2 regions of the Leifsonia williamsii genome follow, and region 1 is predicted to be linked to the other one. Evidence: predicted binding sites of a transcription regulator. Region 1 holds the regulator's gene; the other holds the start of a gene.
The links. Region 1 encodes HspR, which represses chaperone genes until heat shock. Its sites were predicted from a motif close to AAGTTGAGTCNNNNNGACTCAACTT; they were not measured.
Positions count from the first base shown of each region.

Region 2: the regulator HspR is predicted to act here: its motif matches at 9,503-9,527, upstream of P5G50_RS09255 (ATP-dependent Clp protease ATP-binding subunit).

Region 1 covers NZ_JAROCF010000001.1:347,671-358,497, forward strand. Annotated here, with positions in the region: gene P5G50_RS01485 (amidohydrolase) at 1-404, opposite strand, end outside; gene P5G50_RS01490 (TetR/AcrR family transcriptional regulator C-terminal domain-containing protein) at 481-1,185, shown strand; gene corA (magnesium/cobalt transporter CorA) at 1,182-2,150, opposite strand; gene P5G50_RS01500 (glycine C-acetyltransferase) at 2,243-3,436, opposite strand; gene tdh (L-threonine 3-dehydrogenase) at 3,436-4,479, opposite strand; gene P5G50_RS01510 (heat shock protein transcriptional repressor HspR) at 4,580-4,993, opposite strand; gene P5G50_RS01515 (DnaJ C-terminal domain-containing protein) at 4,996-5,997, opposite strand; gene P5G50_RS01520 (nucleotide exchange factor GrpE) at 6,118-6,786, opposite strand; gene dnaK (molecular chaperone DnaK) at 6,789-8,651, opposite strand; gene P5G50_RS01530 (MFS transporter) at 8,809-10,392, opposite strand; gene P5G50_RS01535 (YciI family protein) at 10,570-10,827, shown strand, end outside.
Region 2 covers NZ_JAROCF010000001.1:1,966,803-1,977,629, forward strand. Annotated here, with positions in the region: gene P5G50_RS09200 (SHOCT domain-containing protein) at 2-499, opposite strand; gene P5G50_RS09205 (ADP-dependent NAD(P)H-hydrate dehydratase) at 732-1,607, opposite strand; gene P5G50_RS09210 (histidine phosphatase family protein) at 1,594-2,304, opposite strand; gene P5G50_RS09215 (prenyltransferase/squalene oxidase repeat-containing protein) at 2,301-3,224, opposite strand; gene P5G50_RS09220 (helix-turn-helix transcriptional regulator) at 3,303-4,142, opposite strand; gene P5G50_RS09225 (SDR family oxidoreductase) at 4,244-5,020, shown strand; gene P5G50_RS09230 (DNA glycosylase AlkZ-like family protein) at 5,130-6,230, opposite strand; gene P5G50_RS09235 (NAD(P)/FAD-dependent oxidoreductase) at 6,227-7,300, opposite strand; gene P5G50_RS09240 (alpha/beta fold hydrolase) at 7,297-8,031, opposite strand; gene P5G50_RS09245 (DoxX family protein) at 8,139-8,531, opposite strand; gene P5G50_RS09250 (class I SAM-dependent methyltransferase) at 8,572-9,405, opposite strand; gene P5G50_RS09255 (ATP-dependent Clp protease ATP-binding subunit) at 9,547-10,827, shown strand, end outside.

The sequences.
Region 1 (10,827 bases):
ACCGGACGGTCGGGCACCGCTTCATCGAGCCAGCGGGCGTCGAAGAGCCCCTCGGAGACGAGGGTGGCGTCGTAGCTGCCGCCGTAGATCCAGTCGAGCTCGGGATGCGCCTGCGCCCACTCCCGGACGCACGCGACGATCTCCTCCACACTGCCGCACGAGCGCACCTGCGGCCCGAGCTTCTCGAGGCCGCCCTGCACCGGGTGCGCGTGGCCGTCGCCGAAGGCGGGCGCGAGCACGCCTCCGGCGAGGTCGACGACCTCCGCCGCCCGGCCCCGCAGAGCCTCCGCCTGGGCGCCGCGCGCGACGACACGGCCGTCGTCGATGGCGAGAGCGGAGGTCGCGGAGGCGTCGCTGCGATAGCTGGAGAGGACAGTGCCCCCGACGAAGACCGTGACGCCCATCCCACCTCCGCTTCCCGACGGCCGTCCCACAAAATGAACGCCGTTCTTTTATTTCGTCAGATACTAGGGTGTGATCGTGCCCGAGCGGAAGCCCACCGGAGGAACCAGCCGCTCAGCCCGTCGCGTCGGCCGCCCGACCACGACCGTGCTGACCAGGGATCTCATCGCGCACGCGGCCCTCCGCCTCCTCGACGAGGGCGGCCAGGAGGGGTTCACGATGGCACGGCTGGCGCAGGCGCTGCGCGTGCGGCCCAGCGCCCTGTACAACCACGTCGACGGCAAGGACGACGTGATCGCCGCCGTCCGCGAACTGGTCAGCGACCGCATCGATGTGAGCGCCTTCGCGACCGAGCCGTGGGACGCGGCGATGCTGCACTGGGCGCACTCGTACCGGGTCGCCTTCGCGGCCCATCCACCCACCATCGCGATGCTGGCGACCATGCCGCTCACCGGCGCCCGCCGGACGATGCGCATGTACGACACGGTCGTGGCGGCGATGGTGGCGGGCGGATGGCCGGAGGCGGAGGTGCTGCCGGCCATCGTCGCGGTCGAGTCCTTCATCCTGGGCTCGGCGCTCGACGCCATCGCCCCCGGCGACATGTTCGACCCGGCGGGTGAGGAGGAGGCGGTCCCGGCGTTCGCGGCGGCCTACGCCGCGCGGGCGCGGGCGATCGGGGACGCGCCTCCCGCCGACGGGGCGTTCGAGGCCGGGCTGGAGGCGATGGTAGCGGGGCTGCGGGTGCGGTTCGCGGAGCTGGCACCCGGGCGGGCGACCCGCTAGATCCACCCCTTCCGCTTGAACGCCCAGTACAGCCCGATGCCCAGCCCCAGCATCAGGACGAGCGCGAAGGGGTAGCCGTAGCGCCAGTGCAGCTCGGGCATCCGGTCGAAGTTCATGCCGTAGATCGTGCCCACCAGCGTCGGGGTGAAGAGGATGGCGGCCCAGCCCGAGATCTTCTTCACCTCGTCGTTCTGCGCCTGGCCGACCAGCGTGGTGTGAACCATGAGCGCGTTCTGAAGGATCTGCCGGAAGCCGTCGGCGCGCTCCGTCACGCGAATGACGTGGTCGTCGACGTCGCGGAAGCCGTTGCGCAGCCCGTCGTCGGCTCCGTGCGCCGCCAGGGCCTCCCGCAGCGTCTGCAGCACATCGCGCAGCGGGTTCACCGCGCGCTGGAACATCATGACCTCCGTCGACAGCTCGTAGATGCGGCGGGAGACCGCGCGGTCGCCGTTGAAGAGCTGGTCCTCGATCTCGTCGATGTCGTTCTCGAGGCCGGCCAGGACCGGTGAGTACTGGTCGACGACCTGGTCGAGGATGCCGTAGAGGGCGGCGATCGGGCCGTGCGCGAGGAGGGCGGGGTCGGCCTCCAGGCGGTGGCGCACCTCCGCCAGGTCGGGCTTGTCGAAGTGGCGCACCGTGATGAGGTAACCCTCGCCGAGGAAGACGTGCACCTCGCCGAACTCCACCTTCTCGGTCTCGTCGACGTAGGAGGCGGGGCGCAGGACGACGAAGGTGGAGTCGCCGTACTTCTCGAGCTTGGCGCGCTGGTGCCCGCTGAGCGCATCCTCGACGGCGAGCGGAGGGAGGTCGAACTCGGCCGCGACGGCGCCCAGCTCCTCCTCGGTCGGCCGGTAGAGGCCGATCCAGGCGAAGCCACCGCGGTCGCGCACCGTCTCGAAGGTGTCCTCCAAGGTCACCGGAGAGGTGCGCCTGCCGTCCACGTAGACGGCGTTGTCGACGATCATGCCGCCTCCTTCCCTCGGACACGCTAGCCCGCGAGCACAGGAAAGATGTCGTGAATCAGTGGCCGGGTCGACGTTTTTCCTGTGCCCGACGGCTAGGCGGCCGGCTGCGCCTCGTCGCGCGCGGCGATGAACGCCTCCACGCAGCGGCGGATGTCCTCCTCGGTGTGCGCGGCAGACAGCTGCACGCGGATGCGCGCGCGGCCCTTCGGCACCACCGGGTACGAGAAGGCGGTGACGTAGACGCCGTGACGCTGCATGCCGTCGGCGATGCGGGCGGTGAGGGCGGCATCCCCGAACATCACAGGGACGATGGGATGCTCGCCCGGCAGCAGATCGAAGCCCGCCTCGGTCATCAGCCGGCGGAACAGGGCCGCGTTCTCGACGAGCTGGGCGCGGAGGTGATCCGACTGCTCCAGGAGGTCGAGGGCCGCGAGCGTCCCGGCCACGATCGAGGGCGCGAGCGTGTTCGAGAACAGGTACGGGCGCGAGCGCTGGCGGAGGAGGTCGACCACCTCCTGGCGGGACGAGACGTAGCCTCCCGACGCTCCGCCCAGCGCCTTGCCGAAGGTGCCCGTGTAGATGTCGACGCGGTCGGCGACGCCGCAGAACTCCGGCGTGCCGCGGCCGTGCTCGCCCACGAAGCCGACGGCGTGCGAGTCGTCGACGAAGACCAGCGCGCCGAACTCGTCGGCGAGGTCGCAGATCTCGCGCAGCGGGGCGATGTAGCCGTCCATCGAGAAGACGCCGTCGGTGACGATGACCGTGAAGCGTGCTCGCGCCTCCCGAGCGGCCTCCAACTGCGTGCGCAGGTCGGCCATGTCGCGGTTGCGGTAGCGGTAGCGCTGCGCCTTCGAGAGCCGGATGCCGTCGATGATCGAGGCGTGGTTCAACTCGTCGGAGACGATCGCGTCGTCGGCGGTGAACAGCGTCTCGAACACGCCGCCGTTGGCGTCGAAGCACGACGAGAACAGGATGGTCGCCTCTGTGCCGAGGAACGTGGACACCCGGCGCTCCAGCTCGAGGTGCTGGTCCTGCGTGCCGCAGATGAACCGCACGCTCGCCATCCCGTAGCCGTCGTCGTCGAGGGCGCGCTTGGCCGCTTCGCGGAGCGCCGGGTGGTCGGCGAGGCCGAGGTAGTTGTTGGCGCAGAAGTTGAGCACCTCCTGCCCGTCGGCCGTGATCAGCGCCTTCTGCGGACCGTGGATGCTGCGCTCGCGCTTGGTGAGCCCCGCCTCCTCGATCTCGTTCAGCTGCGTCGCGAGGTGCTCGCGGAACGACCCGTACATCAGACCTCCGTCCAGTCGAGGATGACCTTGCCGCCGCCGGCGGACGCCGCGGCCGCGAATCCCTGCTCCCAGTCGCGGGCGGGGAAGCGGTCGGAGACGATGGAGGCGACGGCGTCGTGCAGCGTCTGCGACGTCTGCAGCATGGCGCCCATCGCGTTCCAGGTCTCGAACATCTCGCGGCCGTAGATGCCCTTGAGGGTGAGCATGTGGGTGACGACGATGCCCCAGTCGATCGCGATGCGCTCGGCGGGCAGGCCGAGCATCGCGATCCGGCCGCCGTGGTTCATGTTCTCGATCATGCGCGGCAGCGCGGTGGGCGCGCCGCTCATCTCGAAGCCGACGTCGAAGCCCTCCCGCATCCCGAGCGCCCGCTGCGCCTCGTGGATGTCGTGGGACGAGACGTCGACCGTGTAGTCGGCGCCCATCCCCTTCGCCAGTTCGAGGCGGTTGGCGCTCACGTCGGTGCCGACGATGAAGCGGGCGCCGACGTGCCGGGCGACGGCGATCGCCATGAGGCCGATCGGGCCGCAGCCGGTGACGAGCACATCCTCCCCGACGACCGGGAAGGCGAGCGCGGTGTGCACGGCGTTGCCGAGCGGGTCGAACAGCGCCCCGACCTCCGGCTCGATGGTGCTGTGGTGCACCCACACGTTGGTCGCGGGCAGCACGAGGAACTCGGCGAAGGCGCCGTCGCGCTGCACGCCGACGCCCTTGGTGCGGATGCACATCTGGCGGCGGCCGGCGCGGCAGTTGCGGCAGGTGCCGCAGACGATGTGGCCCTCGCCGGAGACCAGGTCACCGACCTCCACGTCGTGCACCAGGTCGCCGACCTCGACGACCTCGCCGTAGAACTCGTGGCCGGGGATGAGCGGCGCGGCCACGGCGGAGGCGGCCCAGTCGTCCCAGCGCTGGATGTGCAGGTCGGTGCCGCAGATGCCGGTGCGCAGGACCCGGATCTTCACGTCCTCCGGGCCGATCTGCGGCTCCGGTCGCTCGACCAGCTCCAGGCCGGGTGCGGCCGCGGACTTGTACAGGGCTCTCATGGTCACGTCCTCGTGGGGTCTTCGAGTGCGATGCGGGTACGGCCCCGCCTCGTGAGCAGCGCCGCGCACCCACATTACCTGCGGACGACGAAGGGCGGTTTCAGCGCTCCAGTGGCCGCCAGACGACGACCTGGTTGCTGCGGCGCGTGCGGGTGCCCGCGCGCAGCGTCACGACCTCGCCCTCCGAGCCGGCGGCGAAGACGCGGCGGCCGGGGCGGTTGAGGAGCTCGTCGGCGAGGGCGGACTCCAGCTCGCGGACGCGGCCGTGCAGGTCGCGCACCTGGTCCTCGAGTTCGAGGATGCGGCGGATGCCCTCCAGGCTCACGCCCTCGCTGCCGAGGCGGGCGATCTCCTGCAGCTTCTCGATGTCGCGCATCGAGTAGCGGCGGGACTTGCCCGCCGTGCGGCCGGGCGAGACGAGGCCGAGCCGGTCGTACTGGCGGAGGGTCTGCGGGTGCATCCCCGCCAGCTCGGCCGCGATCGAGATCACGAAGACCGGGCTGTGCTCGTCCATCGTCAGCTCCGCGCCTTGGCGAGGAGGTCGTCGCGCGGGTTCTCGTCCGGGAGCGTGCCGGCGAACTGCTCCAGCGCCTCCTTCGCCTTGTCGGACAGGTGCGACGGGACCGCCACCTGCACCACGGCGAGCAGGTCGCCGGTGCCCTTCGACGTCTCCACGCCGCGACCCTTCACACGCAGCACGCGGCCGCTCGGGGTGCCGGGGGCGACGCGCAGCTTGACCGGGTCGCCGCCGAGCGTCGGGACCTCGATGGTCGCGCCGAGCGCGGCCTCCGCGAAGGTCACCGGCACGTTCACGCGCAGGTTGAGGCCGTCGCGCTCGAACACCGGGTGCTTTCGCACCGACACGGTCAGCACGATGTCGCCGGGCTCGCCGCCGTCGGGGCTCGGCTGGCCCTTGCCGCGCAGCTTGATCTTCTGGCCGTCGGCGACGCCGGCGGGGATCTTCACCTTGATCGGCTTGCCGTCGGAGGCCTGGAGGGTGATCGTCTCGCCCTTGGTGGCCGTGATGAAGTCGATGGTGGTGTGGGCGGTCACGTCGCGGCCGCGGGTCGGGCCGCCGTAGCCGCGGAAGCCTCCACTCGTCTGGCCGAACCGGCCGTTGCCGAACAGGCCGCCGAGCACGTCGTCGAACTGGCCGCCGCCGGGGTAGCCGCCCTGCTGGAACGTGTATCCGCGTTGGCCGCCCTGCCCGCCGAACATCCCGCCGAAGACGTCGTCGAAGCCGCCCTGGCCGCCGCTGCCCGGTGCGGTGAACCGCGCCCCGGAGCCCATCGCGCGCACCTGGTCGTACTCTTTGCGCTCCTCGGGATCGCTGAGGACCGAGTAGGCCTCGCTGATCTCCTTGAACTTCGCCTCCGCGGCGGCGTCGCCCGGGTTCGAGTCAGGGTGGTACTTGCGTGCGAGCTTGCGGTAGGTCTTCTTGAGGTCCGCCTCGCTGACGTCCTTGGAGACGCCAAGGACCTTGTAGAAGTCCTTGTCGAACCAGTCCTGGCTTGCCACGGCGCCTCCTCTCTCAGTCTGTCGTGGTCGTGGGTGTGGACATGGATGGTGTGGTCTGCGGGGATGGAGGAGCGGCGGGACGTGTGCCCCGCCGCTCCGTCATCGCGTGCGTCGTGCCGGTCAGGCCGGCACCGAGACGACGACCTTGGCCACGCGGACCGTGGTCGAACCCAGCCGGTAGCCGGTCTCGACCACCTCGGCGACGGTGTCCGTCGTCACGTCCGGGGTGGGCTGCTGGAAGATCGCCTCGTGGATCTGCGGGTCGAAGGGCTCGCCCTTCTCGCCGTACGGGGTGAGGCCCAGACGCTCCACCGAGGTGCGCAGCTTGGCCGCGATGCTCGCGAACGCGCTGCCCTCGGGGAGGTCGCCGTGCTTCTCGGCCCGCTCGAGGTCGTCGAGCACGGGGATGAGGCCCTTCACGGCCTCACCCACCGCCCGCTCGCGCTCGATCTCGCGGTTGGCCTCGGTGCGCTTGCGGTAGTTGGCGTACTCCGCGGTGACCCGCTGGAGGTCGCCGAGCCGCTCCTGCGCGAGCTGCTCCGCCGTCGTCTGGCCGGAGAGGATGTCGAGGTCGTCGTCCGACAGGACGGTCCCCTCCTGCTCCTCGCCCGGCCCGACGTCGACGAGCTCCTCGTGCGAGAGGTCGTGGTCGGCGGCCGCATCCGCACCCTCGGCGTCCGGCTGGCGAACCTTGCCGGTCTCGGGGTCGATCCTGCGCTTGTCGCGGATGATCGGCTCCTCGCGCTCGGGCTCGTTCGAGCCCTGCCCGTTGGGGTTCTGGTCGGACATGGTTACTTCTTCTCCTCGTCGTCGACGACCTCGGCGTCGATGACGTCCTCATCGTCGGAGCCGGACGGCTGCTCGCCCTCGGCCTGCTGCTCGCCGGACGGGGCCGACGCGTCGGCCTGCGCCGAGGCGTAGATGGCCTCGCCGAGCTTCTGCTGGCTGGCGTTGAGCTTGTCGAACGCGGTCTTCACGGCCTCGTCGTCGTCTCCGGCGAGAGCCGTCTTGAGACCGTCGACGTCGCCCTGGACCTCGTTCTTGACGTCCTCGGGGAGCTTGTCCTCGTTCTCCTTGATCAGCTTCTCGATCGAGTAGACGAGCTGCTCGGCCTGGTTGCGGGTCTCGGCGGACTCGCGGCGCTTCTTGTCCTCGGCCGCGTGCTCCTCCGCCTCGCGCACCATGCGCTCGATGTCGTCCTTCGGGAGGCTGGAGCCGCCCGTGATCGTCATCGACTGCTCCTTGCCGGTGCCCTTGTCCTTGGCGGACACGTGCACGATGCCGTTCGCGTCGATGTCGAAGGTGACCTCGATCTGCGGGATGCCGCGCGGGGCCGGCGCGATGCCGGTCAGCTCGAAGGTGCCAAGCGGCTTGTTGTCGCGGGTGAACTCGCGCTCGCCCTGGAAGACCTGGATCGCGACGGACGGCTGGTTGTCGTCGGCCGTGGTGAAGGTCTCGCTGCGCTTGGTCGGGATGGCCGTGTTGCGCTCGATGAGCTTGGTCATGATCCCGCCCTTGGTCTCGATGCCGAGGGACAGCGGGGTGACGTCGATGAGGAGGACGTCCTTGCGCTCGCCCTTCAGGACACCGGCCTGCAGCGCGGCGCCGACGGCGACGACCTCGTCCGGGTTCACGCCCTTGTTGGGCTCCTTGCCGGTCTCCTGCTTGACGAGCTCGGAGACGGCGGGCATGCGGGTCGATCCACCGACGAGCACGACGTGCGCGATGTCGCCGACCTTGATGCCGGCCTCGCGGATGACGTCCTGGAACGGCTTCTTGGTGCGGTCGAGGAGGTCGCTGGTCATCTGCTCGAACTGGGCGCGCGAGAGCGTCTCGTCGAGGTTGGCCGGGCCGTTCTCGGTCAGCGAGAGGTAGGGCAGCTGGATGCTGGTCGACATGCTCGACGACAGCTCCTTCTTGGCCTGCTCCGCCGCCTCCTTGAGGCGCTGCAGCGCGATCTTGTCCTTGGAGACGTCGACGCCGGTGCTCTCCTTGAAGCGCTTGATCAGCCACTCCACGATGCGCTGGTCCCAGTCGTCGCCGCCGAGGCGGTTGTCGCCGGCGGTCGCGCGGACCTGGATGGTCGAGAAGTCGTCGTCCTTGCCCACCTCGAGCAGGGAGACGTCGAAGGTGCCGCCACCGAGGTCGAAGACGAGGATGAGCTCGTCCTCCTTGCCCTTGTCGAGGCCGTACGCGAGGGCCGCGGCGGTGGGCTCGTTGATGATGCGGAGCACGTTGAGGCCCGCGATCTCACCGGCCTCCTTGGTGGCCTGCCGCTCGGCGTCGTTGAAGTACGCCGGGACGGTGATGACCGCGTCGGTCACGGTGTCGCCGAGGTACTGCTCGGCGTCGCGCTTGAGCTTCTGGAGGATGCGCGCCGAGATCTCCTGCGGCGTGTACTTCTTGCCGTCGATCTCTTGAGTCCAGTCGGTGCCCATGTGGCGCTTGACGGACGAGATGGTGCGGTCGACGTTGGTGACGGCCTGGCGCTTGGCGGTCTCACCGACGAGGACCTCTCCGTCCTTGGTGAACGCGACGACCGACGGGGTCGTGCGGAAGCCCTCCGCGTTCGCGATGACCGTGGGCTCGCCGCCCTCGAGCACCGAGACGACGGAGTTGGTGGTTCCGAGGTCGATACCTACTGCACGTGACATGTGTGCTTGCTCTCCTTATGTTGCGTGGTACGAAAGTCATGGGGTCAAGAGTTGAGCCTCGACGACTCAACACTGTCATCCACGAGGGATGCTGTCAAGGTCGGAGTCCAAAACTTGAGTACATCTGACTCAACTTTGGGAGAGTGGTCGGTATTCCCTAGCCCAGCGACATCCGCTCCCCCGTGTCCGACGGCGCCGGATCGGGGAGCCGCCGCATCCGCAGCGAGATCGCGATGCCCGCGAGTCCCGCGACGATCGGCACGCACAGCGCGATCTGCAGGGCGATGGGGCGCGAATCCGTGTTGATCCGGATGATCTCGGCCTGGACGTCCTCGGGCTGACCGGCGAGCTGCTCCTCCAGGTGCGTGTTCGACATCACCTGGGCGTCCTCCTCGAGCGCGGCCGCAACCTGCTGCTTCTCGTCGCCGGCGAGGACGGTGCTGGAGGCGCTCGCCGCGCCGAACGTGGAGGCCAGCGTCGCCAGCATGATCGCGCCCGCGAACGCCAGGCCGAACGACAGGCCGAAGGAGCCAGCGGCCGAGTTGACGCCCGCCGCCTCGCTGACGCGCTCGTCCGAGATGGGCGAGAGCGTGTAGTTGTTGAGCTGCGACACCAGTAGGCCGAGGCCGCACCCCGCGATGATCAGGGGCAGCGTGAGGTACCAGCCGGAGGTCGCGATCGGCACCAGCGGGATGATCACCGCGACACCCACTACGAGCAGGCAGAACCCCCAGAGGATCAGGTTCGCGGGCCTCCCGCGGGCGAGCCTCCCGGCGATCAGGGCCACAGCGAACATGCTCAGGGACAGCGGCGCGATCGACAGGCCCGCCCAGAGCGCGTTGTACTCGAGCACCATCTGCAGGTATATCGGGAGCGCGATCATCGTGCCGCCCAGTGCCACCTGCTGCAGCAGCTGCCCGGTCGTGCCCGACTGGAACAGCTTGGAGCGGAACAGCCCGGGGTCGAGCAGGGTCGCCCTCCCCCTCTTCCGTTGCGACAGCAGCCAGACGACGAGCCCGCCCAGGGCGGCCACACCGACGACGATGAGGAGGAGCACGCGTTCGCCGCCCTCCTGCCACACCAGGATGCCCGTCACGATGCCGCCCATGCCGACCACCGACAGCAGGGCGCCCACCAGGTCGATCGAGCGGGAGCCGGTGTACGGCACGTCCTTCACGAGCCCGATGCCCGACAGGACCACGGCGATGATCAGCGCCTCGATCAGGAAGCCGACCCGCCACGACAGGAACGTCGTCACCACACCGCCGAGCAGCGGGCCGACCGCGGCGGCGATGGCGGCGGAGGCGCCGACCAGGGCGTAGACGCGCTTCTGGTGCTCGCCCTCGAAGTTGCCGTGGATCAGCGACTGCATGGCCGGCAGCAGCAGGGAGGCGCCGATCCCGCCGATGACCGCCCAGAACAGGATGATCGCGCTCAGGTTCTGCGCCAGCGTCATCGCGATGGCGCCCACCGCGTAGCCGAGCAGCCCGAGGATGTAGGCGAGCTTGCGGCCGATCAGGTCGCCCGTCTTGCCGCCGATCAGGATGAAGGCCGCCGACACCAGCGCCTCCAATGCGATGGCGCTCTGCACGCCGCTCACCGTCGTGTGGAGGTCGCGCACCACGGCCGAGATCGACACGTTCATCAGCGATGTGTCGACGACCAGCACGAACATCGCCATCGCCAGGAGGATGGCGAGGCGCCCGTTGAACGGCGCCGCTGCGCCGCCTGACCCGCTCATGGGCACACTGAAGCACACGCGGTGGCGGCACGGCGACGGTGCTGTTCGAGGTCGTGGAGAAAAAACTTCTGCACAGGTGTCGATCGCGGGCGTCGCCGTTCGACGCGATAGTAGGAGGGCGCCGACGGGGCGCCCCCGGACGCACACACGCTGATGCGAGGACGCAAGGAGAACCCCATGAAATACATGCTGATCATGCGAGCCACCGACGCCGCCAAGGACGCCTACGACGAGATGGACTTCAACGAGGTCATCACCGCCATGGGCACGTACAACGAGCAGCTCATCAACGCCGGCGTACTCCTGGCGGGCGAGGGCCTGTCCGACGACGTGGCGACGACCGGGTTCGTGGTCGACTTCTCGACCACGCCTCCGACCGTCACCGACGGCCCCTACGGCGAGACCCACGAGCTCTTCAACGGCTTCTGGATCCTG
Region 2 (10,827 bases), 1.6 Mb from region 1:
TTCAGGCCGTCGGTGCCGCAGGCGGCGTCGTCCCGGTGGGCGGTGCTGCTGCCGCAGCGGTCGCGGCCATCGGGGCGGCATGCGCGCCGGCCCCCGATGCAGGCGGCGTGGCGGGCCGGCCGAGCGCGACCGACTTGAGGTGCTCGAACTCGGCCGGCGAGATGGCGCCCGAGTCGAGCAGGGCCTTCGCCTTGCTGATCTCGTCCGCCGGGCTCGACCCGGCCACCTGACGGATGTAGTCGTCGGTCGCCGACTGCATCTGACGGGCCTCCCTCTGGTTGCGCTGAGCCATTCCGGGGCCGCGCGCGATCAGGTAGACCAGCGCCGTGAGGAACGGCACGAAGATCAGGAAGATGATCCACACCGCCTTCCACCAGCCGTTGAGCGTGTGGTCACGGAACAGGTCGCTGATGATCGCGAACAGCGCGAACAGGTACGCGACGAACGCGAAGCTCCAGAAGAAGAGCCAGATGACACTCCAGAAGTTGCTCCAGTCCATTACGGTTCACCCCTCCCTCCGGGCCCGGTCGAGCCTGGATGTGGGCTGAAGATAACTCCGCCGACCGCCTTCCGGCTATACCGCAGTTTTGCCGTCTTCCCGGGGGCGCCCGATGCCCGTACGGTTTGGGCGTGCGAGCCGCTCCGCGTGCGCGGCACCCCTCCGCCGCGTACGCGGTTCCGCCCGCCGGCCCCTGCGACCGGCGGGGCGGCAGGACCGCCGCGGCCTCCGATCAGGACAGCGCGGCGAGCTCCCGGGGGAGGCGGTCGACGAGCTCCGACGCGAGGTAGCCGACCGGCGCGAGGTCCGCAGCCAGCGCCGCGCCCGCGGCCGTGTGCAGGTAGGTGCCCCACACCGCCGCCTGCAGCGGGTCGGCGCCGCGCGCGGCAAGGCCCGCGATGGCGCCGGATTGGACGTCGCCGCTGCCGGAGGTGCCCAGCCCGTGGTCGTCGTCGTCGAGCGCGAACAGGTCGCCGGCGGGGGAGGCGATGCGCCCGAAGCAGCTCACCACCGCGTCGTAGTGGCGCGCGATCGCGAGGGTGTCGTCGTCGAGCGAGCGGAGGTCGCGGCCCAGCAGCCGCGCCGCCTCCGCCTGGTTCGGCGTGAGGATGCGCCGCCCGCGACCGGCGAGCCGCGGGTGGCCGGCGAGCGCACCGAGCGCGAAGGCGTCGAGCACGAGCACGGTGTCGCGTCCGACCGCGCGGGCCGCGCGGGGCAGCATGCGGGCGGTCTCGGCCGCGTCGTCCAGTCCGGGGCCGAGCAGCACCGCATCGGCCGAGTGGAGGTCGTCGGCCGCAGCCCCCAGCGCCGAGCCGCGCACGTGGCCGTCGCGCGTCTCGGCCAGCGGGACGACACCCGACTCCGGCACCGCGACGGCGACGGCGGTGGCGACCGAGGCGCCGACCGCCAGGCTCAGCCTCCCCGCTCCGACCCGCAGCGCCGCCCGGCCGGCGAGCATCGCCGCGCCGGGAGAGCGGGAGGCGCCGCCCACGACCAGCACGGACCCGCGCGACCGCTTCGAGCCGGTGGCCTCCGGCAGCGGCCAGCCGCGCAGCAGCTCGGGCGTCACGCGCCGCGGAGCTGCGCCGCCGCGATCACGCGTCGGCACGGGTCGCCCCAGGGTGCTCGGTGGCGGGGAGGCCCGCGACGGCGAGGTGGGCGTCGTCGGCGAACGCCTCCACGCGCCACCGGCCGTCGTCCGCCTGGGTGAGCGCGGTCACGGACGCGTTGGTCACCGGGCGGGTGAGCAGGAAGTCCGCGAGCTCCTCCTCGGTCATCCCGAGCAGCACGTAGAGGAAGACGCTGACGATGGCGTCGTGCGCGAACACGGCGACGGTGTCGGCCGCCGGGAGGTCGCGCAGGAACGAGCGCAGCCGCAGCGCCAGGTCGGCCCACGACTCGCCGCCCGGCGGCCGGTAGTACAGCTTGCCGACCCAGCGGCGCCGGGCCGCCTCGTCGGGCAGGCGGCGCTCGACTCCCAGGGTCGTGAGCGCGTCGATGACGCCGAGCTCGCGGTCGCGCAGCCGCTCGTCGATGCGCAGCGGCGCCTGCTCGCCGAGGGCGATGCGACCGGTCTGCAGCGCGCGGCGGTACGGGGAGCTGAACAGCACGACGTCGGCCGGCAGCGCATCGCGCAGCCGCGCCCCCAGGGCGGCGGCCTGCAGCTCGCCGAGCGGGGAGAGCGGGATGTCGGCGTCGCGCGCCTGCACCGCGATCGTCTCGCTGCCCGCGGCCTCGGCGGCCGTGGCGGCGACGTTCGCGGTGCTCTCGCCGTGCCGGATGAGGAGGAGCCTGCGAGCGGTCATGCGGAGGACTGTACGCCCGCTCCCGCCCAGTCCAACACGCGCAGCGCCCGCAGCGTGACCATGCGGCTCGGCTCGCCCACCGCCTCCAGGTCGATCAGCGGCCGCCCGGGCAGCACGCGGTCGAGCAGCCAGCGGCCGTCGGGAAGGCGCTTGCTCTCGACCAGTGCCACGGCCTCCGCCGCCCGCTCGTCATAGGGCACGCCGGCAGCGCGCAGGTGGTCCAGCCCGCGGAGCACGTCGTAGTGCCAGTACGCCGGGAAGTGGAAGGCGAGCCAGTGCTCGTCGGGGACGACGCCGTCGCGCAGCCGCCGCATCATCCGGCGCTCCAGCAGGTACTCCTGGCCGCGGGCGAGCGCGGTCCGCACGTCGGTCGGCCCACCGCCGTCGCGGTAGGCGGCCAGCCCCTCCAGCACGCAGATCGTGCTGTGGAACGAGCCGGGCTCCTGCCGGGTGCGGGCGTAGCAGTTCCAGCCGCCGTCATCCTGCTGCTGCGAGAGGAGGAGCGCGACCAGCTCCTCGCGCGCCTCGCCGAAGTACGCGCTCGCGGTGAGGACGCGGCCGTTGATGCACGGCTCCTCCTCGCCGACGAAGAAGGGGTGGTGGTCCCACTCGGCACCCCAGTCGACGCCGGCCTTCACCCGCTCCACCGCCTCCCGCACCCGGGCGTCGCGCGGCCGGACGCCGAGCGTCGCGAGCAGCAGCAGCGCGTCGTCGGTGGCCGTGCGGTCCTCGGGCAGCCACACCGCGCCGCCCCAGGTGCCGTCAGCGTCCTGCCGGTCGAGCACCGCGGCGCCCCAGCCCTCGTGCGCGACGCGCTCGCGCTCGTTCGTCCACTCCGCCGCGTGCTCGCGCAGCAGGTCGCGCCTCACCTGCCAGCGCACCGCCGGATCCCCCTCGAGCAGCCACCCCACCACATCCATGCCGCGACCCTAGCCTCGGGCACCGACACCGGCACTACCCGCAACGAGTCACGACCCGACGAGCGGGTGGGTGGACGGTCAGGCGAAGGACTGGGTGCCGAGCACGGAGAGCAGCGCGAGCTTCTCGGCGGCCTCCGTGCGCGGGGAGGCGGTGAGCACGAGCAGGCACTGCGACTGGTCCTCGGTGAACAGCGCCTGGCAGTCCAGCTCGATCGCGCCGAGCTCCGGGTGCACGAGCGTCTTGTGGTCCTCGAACCGCCGAGCCACCTCGTGCCGCTCCCACAGCTGCGCGAACTCGGGGCTCTCGCGCAGCAGCGCGCGCACCAGCTCCCCGGCGCGCGACCGCGCCCCGAGCATGCCGTACGCGTCGCGCAGGGAGGCCACCTGCGCGCGGCTCTGCCGGTCGCGGTCCTCCTCGGGGTACATCGCACGCGCGGTCTCCGGCTGCGTGAACCAGCGGTAGTACTCGCTGCGCTCCAGCCCGGTGTAGCCCGACCGGTCGCCGAGCAGGGCGACCGCCATGCGGTTCTGCACCAGCGTCTCCCCGGTGTTCGACAGCACCAGCGCGGGCGTGTCCTCCAGCCGGTCGAGCACCCGCTGCAGCGCGGGAGGCACGTGCGCGCCTCCCGAGAGCCGGTCCGGCGGGTTGTGGCCGGCGACCCGGTAGAGATAATCGCGCTCGTCGGCGCTCAGCCGCAACGCCCGGGCGAGGGAGTCGAGCATCTGCTCGCTCGGCTGCGGGCCGCGGCGCTGCTCCAGCCGCGTGTAGTAGTCGGCGGACATCGCGGCGAGCAGGGCGACCTCCTCGCGGCGCAGTCCGGCGGCGCGGCGGCGGGCTCCGGCGGGCAGCCCGACGTCGGCCGGCTGCAGCGTCTCCCGGTGGCGGCGGAGGAAGTCGGCGAGCGCGGAGCGGTCCATCCCTCCATGATGCGCGACCGGGAGCGGCGCAACCAGGGATCGCCGATCCTCCGATGAGCGGTTCCCTTCCCCCGCCTCGCACTGCGACGGAGGCTGATGGCATGAACATCACAGGGAACACCGTCTTCATCCCCGGCGCGACGAGCGGCATCGGCCTCGCGCTGGCCGTCGCCCTCCAGCAGCGCGGCAACACCGTCGTCGTCGGCGGCCGCCGCACCGACCTGCTCGAGCGGATCGCCGCCGAGCACCCCGGCATCGACACCGTGCGCATCGACACCGCCGACCCCGACAGCATCCAGGAGGCCGCGGCGACCGTGCTCCAGGCGCACCCCGATCTCAACGTGCTCGTCACCATGGCGGGAATCATGCGCGTGGAGGACTGGCACCGCCCCGAGGGCTTCCTCGCGACTGCGGAGGCGACCGTCACCACGAACCTGCTCGGCCCGATCCGCCTCATCGGCGCGTTCATCGAGCACCTGCAGACCCGGCCCGACGCGACGATCGTGACCGTGTCGTCCGGGCTGGCCTTCGCCCCGCTCGCCGCGACCCCGACCTACAACGCGACCAAGGCGGCCATCCACCTCCTCAGCGAGAGCATCCGCCTCCAGCTCGCCGGCAGCAGCGTGAAGATCGTGGAGCTGGAGCCGCCGTCGGTCGCCACCGATCTCATGCCCGGGCAGCGTGAGAGCGCCTTCGCGATGCCGCTCGACGCGTTCGTCGCCGAGGTCATGCAGCTGATCGAGACGCAGCCCGACGCGACGGAGATCCAGGTCGAGCGGGTGAAGTTCCTCCGCTACGGGGAGGCTCGCGGCGACTACGCCGAGGTGGTGCGGGTGCTCAACGCGTCCGACCCGCACGGCAAGGACGCGGCCGCCTGAGCGGCCGGCCCTCGGCCTTCGGTCTCATCGATGTGTCACGACACGCCGTGCGGGCGCTCGCCTGCACGGCGTGTTGCGCCACATCGAGTACGACGGGCGGTGAGGCCGCTCACGGCCACGCGACCGTGAGCCCCTGCCAGGCCGCGAGCTGGTCGACCGCCGTGCGCACGGCCTCCCGCGTCGCGGCGTCAGCGTGCTCGTCCTCGTGCACGGCCGCGACGCGCAGGAGGCCGGCTTTGCGGTCGGCGGTCGCGTCGAGCTTGCCGATCAGGCGGTCGTCGTGGAGGATCGGCAGCGCGAAGTAGCCCCACCGCCGTTTCGCCGCCGGCTTGTACATCTCGAGCAGGTACTCGAAGCCGAAGACCTCCTGCGTGCGGATGCGGTCGTGGACGAGCCGGTCGAACGGCGACAGCAGTGCGGTCCGGCCCCGGAACCCGGCGCCGACCGCCTCCGCCCCGACGAGCGCGGGATCGACCCGCCAGCGCAGCCGGCTGCCCTCCACCGTCGCCTCGTCGCCGGCCTCGCCGACCAGCTGCGGGCGCGCGATACCCAGCGAGCGGAGCCTCCGCTCGTCGCGCAGCGGACGCGCCTGCTCCTCGGGCACCGGTTCGGGGAGGTCGGGGTGGAGGCGCTCGGTGAGGTCCCAGGTGCGCTGGCGGCCGATGCGCCCGGCGACCGCGATCTCGCCGCGCGCGGCCAGCGCCTCGAGCATCCGGGTGACGTTCTGCTCGTGCGTCCATCCGCTCGAGACCCACGGCGTCTGGGCGGTGTCGGGGATGTCCTTCGACAGCAGCGGCCCCTCGGCGCGGAGGCGGTCGAGCACGTCCTGCCGGAAGCGCGGATTGGCGGCGAGCCACGCCCGCCAGCCGCCGTGCTCCGGGCCCGCGGACATCCGGTCGAGCAGCAGCGGGAGGTCGGAGACCGGCCGGATCATCGCGAACGGCGGCGTCACCGGGTCGTCCTGGGCCTTGAGCTCGTAGAGGAGGCGGTCCTCCTCGAGCGCGGCCCGCAGCTGCTCGGGCCGGTAGTCGGCACCGAGGCGGGTGAAGGCGATGAGGTCGGCGCTCGGCGCGACGGCCGCGGTGGGGTCGAGCTGCAGGAAGGTGAGGTGCTCGACCAGCGGCACCAGCTCGCCCGGCCGGTCGGCGTCGAGCCGCTGGGCCCGCACCGCGATCCGCCGGGCTTCGTCGCGCTCGAGGTGGATGGTCATGCGTCGAGCACCCGCCGCGCGAGCAGGTCGCCCACCAGCGGGCCCATCGTCAGCCCGGCGGCGCCGAAGCCCGCGTTCACGAACAGGCCGGCGTGCCCCTCCACCGGTCCGAACACCGGCTCGTCGCCGTCGGCCAGCGGACGCAGCCCCACGCGGGTTTCGATCACCGTGGCGTCGGCGAGGCCCGGCGCGACGGCGAGGGCGTCGGCGAGCACCTGGCGGAGGCCGTCCGCGGTCTCGCGCGCGTCGAAGCCCGAACCCGTCTCGCGAGTCGCCCCGGCGACCACCCGGCCGCCGTCGAACGCGACCAGGTAGTGCGGAGCGACCGGATGCACCGAGGGCCAGTCGCGCGTCTCGACGCCCTCGACCCGCAGGTGCACGAGCTGCCCGCGCTGCGGCTCCACGCCGACGCGGGCGCCGAGCGGCGCGAGCAGGAGGTCGGTCCAGGCGCCCGCCGCGACGACGACCGCGTCGGCCGGGACCGCGCGGCCCTCCACCTCCACGCCGCCGCTCTCGGTCAGTGCCGCCGTGCCCTCGATCAGCTCGGCCCCGTGCGCCTGGGCTCCGGCGAGGAGCGCCTCGCGCAGCCGACGGCCGTCGACCCGGGCGCCGCCGCTGAGGTGGAGGGCGTCGAAGCCGTCGGCGAGCGGCGGGAACAGCTCGCGCGCCTCCGCCGCGCCGATCCGGCGCACCTCGCCGATCGTGGCGGCCTCGGCCGCCCGGGACGCGATGCGCTCCTCGGCCGCGTCGATCACCGCGCGATCGCGATTGACGACGAGCGCTCCGGCGCGGTGGTAGCCGGTGTCACGCACTCCGGCCTCCGCCAGCCGTTCCACGAGTTCGGGGTAGTAGTCGGCGGCGGCCGCATAGAGGCGGTAGAAGTCGCCGCCCGCCGACGAGCTCCACGGCTGGATGATGCCGGCTCCCGCCGCGGTCGCCCGGCCCGCGAGCCCCGCCTCGACGAACGTCACCGCGGCACCCCGGCGCGCCAGTGCGAACCCGGTGGCCGCGCCGGCGACCCCGGTGCCGACGATCGCGACGCGGAGCCGCCCCTCCGCACCGCCGCTCAATCGATGACCTCGAGGATCTTCTCGGCGAGCTCGCGCGGACGGGTGAACATCGGCCAGTGGCCGGTCGGCAGCTCCACGACCTCCCAGTCGCGCAGCATCCGCAGCTCGGAGACGAAGTCGACTCCGCCCTCCACCCACGACCGCAGCTGGTCGGCGCCGAACTCGCAGGCGATGATCGTGGCAGGGACGGCCCTGCGCCGCTCGTCGTCGTCGAGCTCGATGGCGCCGGTCACCACCAACCCGGGCTCGGGCACCGCCTGGCGGCGGAACTCCTCGCGCAACTCATCGGTGAGGTCGACCAGGTCCTCGTCCTCGAAGGCGTCCCACTCGGGCAGCGGCACGACGCCGTCGACGGGTTCCAGCCCGGACGGGACCACCTCTCCCGGGGCCAGCGGCCACGCGTCCACGTAGATGACGCGCGCCACCCGCTCGGGCCGCGCGTCGAGCGCCGCGGCCGCGAGCGGACCTCCGCCGGAGTGCCCGACGAGCACGACGTCGCGCTCACCACCCTCCGGGTCGCCGAGCGCGTTCGTCTCGCGCGCGCCGTCGATGGCGGCCACGATGGCGGCGACCTGGTCGGGCACGGTGACGACGGTGCGCGCCGGGTCGTCGCGTTCCAGTCCGGGCAGAGTCAGGGGATGCGCCCGGTGCCCCGCGTAGTCGAGGTGCCGCGCCACCTCCTGCCACGCCGATGCGCCGAGCCAGAATCCGGGGACGAGCACGATCTCCATCCCCCGACGCTACCCGGCGCCACCGACAGCGGGCCAGGGCCGGCCGTCACCGCCGCGCGCCCGTCAGCGCCCCGCCCGTCACCGCCCCACCCGTCAGCGACCGCCCGTCAGCGCCGCGCGGTCGACCAGAGCGCCGCCGCCACCAGCACCGGCTGGAAGAACAGCCGCACGAACCGCTTGCGGTCGGTGTCGAGGCCGAACGCGCTGCGGCGATGGCGCCACTGCGAGAGGTTGCCGGGGAACACCGCCACGAAGAAGGCCGCGGCCACCCGCCCGACCGTGTTGCGCCTCCGCCGCGCCACCAGCAGGGCCGTGCCGAGCGCCACCTCGGCGACGCCGGAGCCGAGCACGACCGCGTCCTCGTCGACGGGGAGCGCCGCTATCAGGCCCTCCGGCACCTGCGCGCGGAACTCCTCCCGCGCGAACGTCAGATGGCTCGCGCCGGCGAACACCAGTGCTGCTCCCAGCAGCACGCGGACGACGGTTCGGGGTGCGGACATGCGGACTCCTTCTTCTTCTGCGGTCAGGTGGTGGTGCCGGTCAGCCGACCGGCTTCGACGCCCGCAGCGAATAGCTGAGCGGCGCAACGCCGTCCAGCGCCCCGAGCGCGTGCTCGCCGCCCGGGCGCTCGACCATCTGGCCGGGGAGCGCCTCCCACGGCACGCTGTCGTGCTCCTCGAACAGGTCGATGCGGAGGCCCGCCGACAGCAGGGCGGTGATGATCTCGCCGAGCGAGTGGTTCCACTCGTATGTCGTCGTCGCCGTGAGCGGCCGGGCCGTCTCGACATAGCTGGAGTCGTCGCTCCACACCAGCGGCCGCTCGCGCTCGAAGTACGGGAAGCGGAGGTGCAGGTCCTCCGTCATCGTCTCGTCCATCGCCCAGAGGATGGGGTGACCCTCCCGGATGAAGAGGAATCCGCCCGGCTTCAGCAACTCGGCCACGACCCTCGCCCAGCGCTCGACACTCGGCAGCCAGCACAGCGCTCCGATGCCCGTGTAGACGAGGTCGAACGTCCCGGCGGGCAGCGCGGAGGCCGCGTCGTAGACATCCGCCTCCACGAAGTCCACCTCGTCGCCGGTCTCTGCGACGAGCCGGCGCGCCTCGGCCACCGCCACGGGGGAGAAGTCGAGGCCGGTCACCCGCGCGCCGAGCCGCGCCAGCGAGAGCGTGTCCGTGCCGATGTGGCACTGGAGGTGCACCGCGCGCAGCCCCGCCACCGAGCCCAGCCGGGGGAGGTCGAACCGCACGACGTCGGAGAGTGCCTCCCTGTCCTCGATGAACCGCGAGACCCGGTACCCGTGCTCGCCGCGGTCGGCGTGCAGTTCGGCGCGCTCGTCCCAGTTGGCGCGGTTGGCGTCGGCGTAGGCGGTCATGGCGGTTCCCTTCGGCAGAGTGCTCCGCGAAGGTGCAGAGCCGTGCAGTTTATCGAGGGGATCGACGCCCGGGAATACCCGACCCCCCACAGCGTTGAACTTGAGTGCACGTCGCTCAACTTTAAGAAACAGGAGACATCAGTGCCCGAGAACTTCACTCCCGAGAACAACGGCGAGAACTCGTTCGACGAGTTCCTGGCCCGGTATCTCGCGGGTGAGCGTGCGCGCGCCGCACGCTCCATCGACATCAGCCGGTTCCTGAGCCGGCGCACGCAGGAGCTCCTCGCGGAGGCCGGTCGGTACGCCCTGGCGCACGGCCACCGCGAGCTCGACGCCCTGCACATCCTCCGCACCATGGCGGAGCAGGAGCCGGCCTCCGACGCGATGCGCCGCATCGGCGTCGACCCGGCGAAGGTCGCCACGGCCGCCGAGCTGCGCCTCCCCGCCTCCGGCTCGGCGATCGACGCCGACGGCGCCTCGATCACGGCGTCCGCGCAGCGCGCGCTGTTCCACGCGTACCAGGTGGCCCGCGCCTCCGGCTCGACCTACATCGACCCCGAGCACCTCTTCTTCGCGCTCGTGATCGGGCAGGACGTCCCCGCCGGGCAGGTGCTGCAGGCGGCCGGCGTCACCCCCGACGCCCTCACCTCCGCCATGCGCCAGACCGAGACCGTCGGCGGCGTCAGCGGAGAGCAGGAGGCCGCCGAGAGCGAGTCGGCGACCCCGATGCTCGACAAGTTCGGCACCGACCTGACCGCGCTCGCTCGCGAGGGCCGGCTCGACCCGGTCATCGGCCGGCTCGACGAGATCGAGCAGACCGTCGAGATCCTCTCCCGCCGCACCAAGAACAACCCGGTGCTGGTCGGCGAGGCCGGCGTCGGCAAGACCGCGATCGTGGAGGGCCTGGCCAGCGCGATCGTCGCCGGCGACGTCCCCGAGCAGCTGCGCGACAAGCGTGTCGTCACGCTCGACCTGGCGGGCATGGTCGCCGGGACCCGGTACCGCGGCGACTTCGAGGAGCGGCTCACCAACCTGATGGACGAGATCAGCGCCGCCGATGGCGACCTGATCGTGTTCATCGACGAGCTGCACACCGTGGTCGGCGCCGGAGGGTCCGGCGAGTCCGGCGGCATGGACGCGGGCAACATCCTGAAGCCCCGCCTTGCCCGCGGCGACCTGCACCTGGTCGGCGCGACGACGCTGAAGGAGTACCGCCGCATCGAGAAGGACCCGGCGCTGGAGCGCCGCTTCCAGCCGGTGACCGTCGGCGAGCCGTCGGTCGAGGACGCCGTCCTCATCCTCGACGGCCTGCGCGGTGCGTACGAGGAGCACCACGGCGTCCGCTACACCGAGGACGCGATCCGCGCCGCGGTGGAGCTGTCCGACCGCTACATCTCCGACCGGTTCCTGCCGGACAAGGCG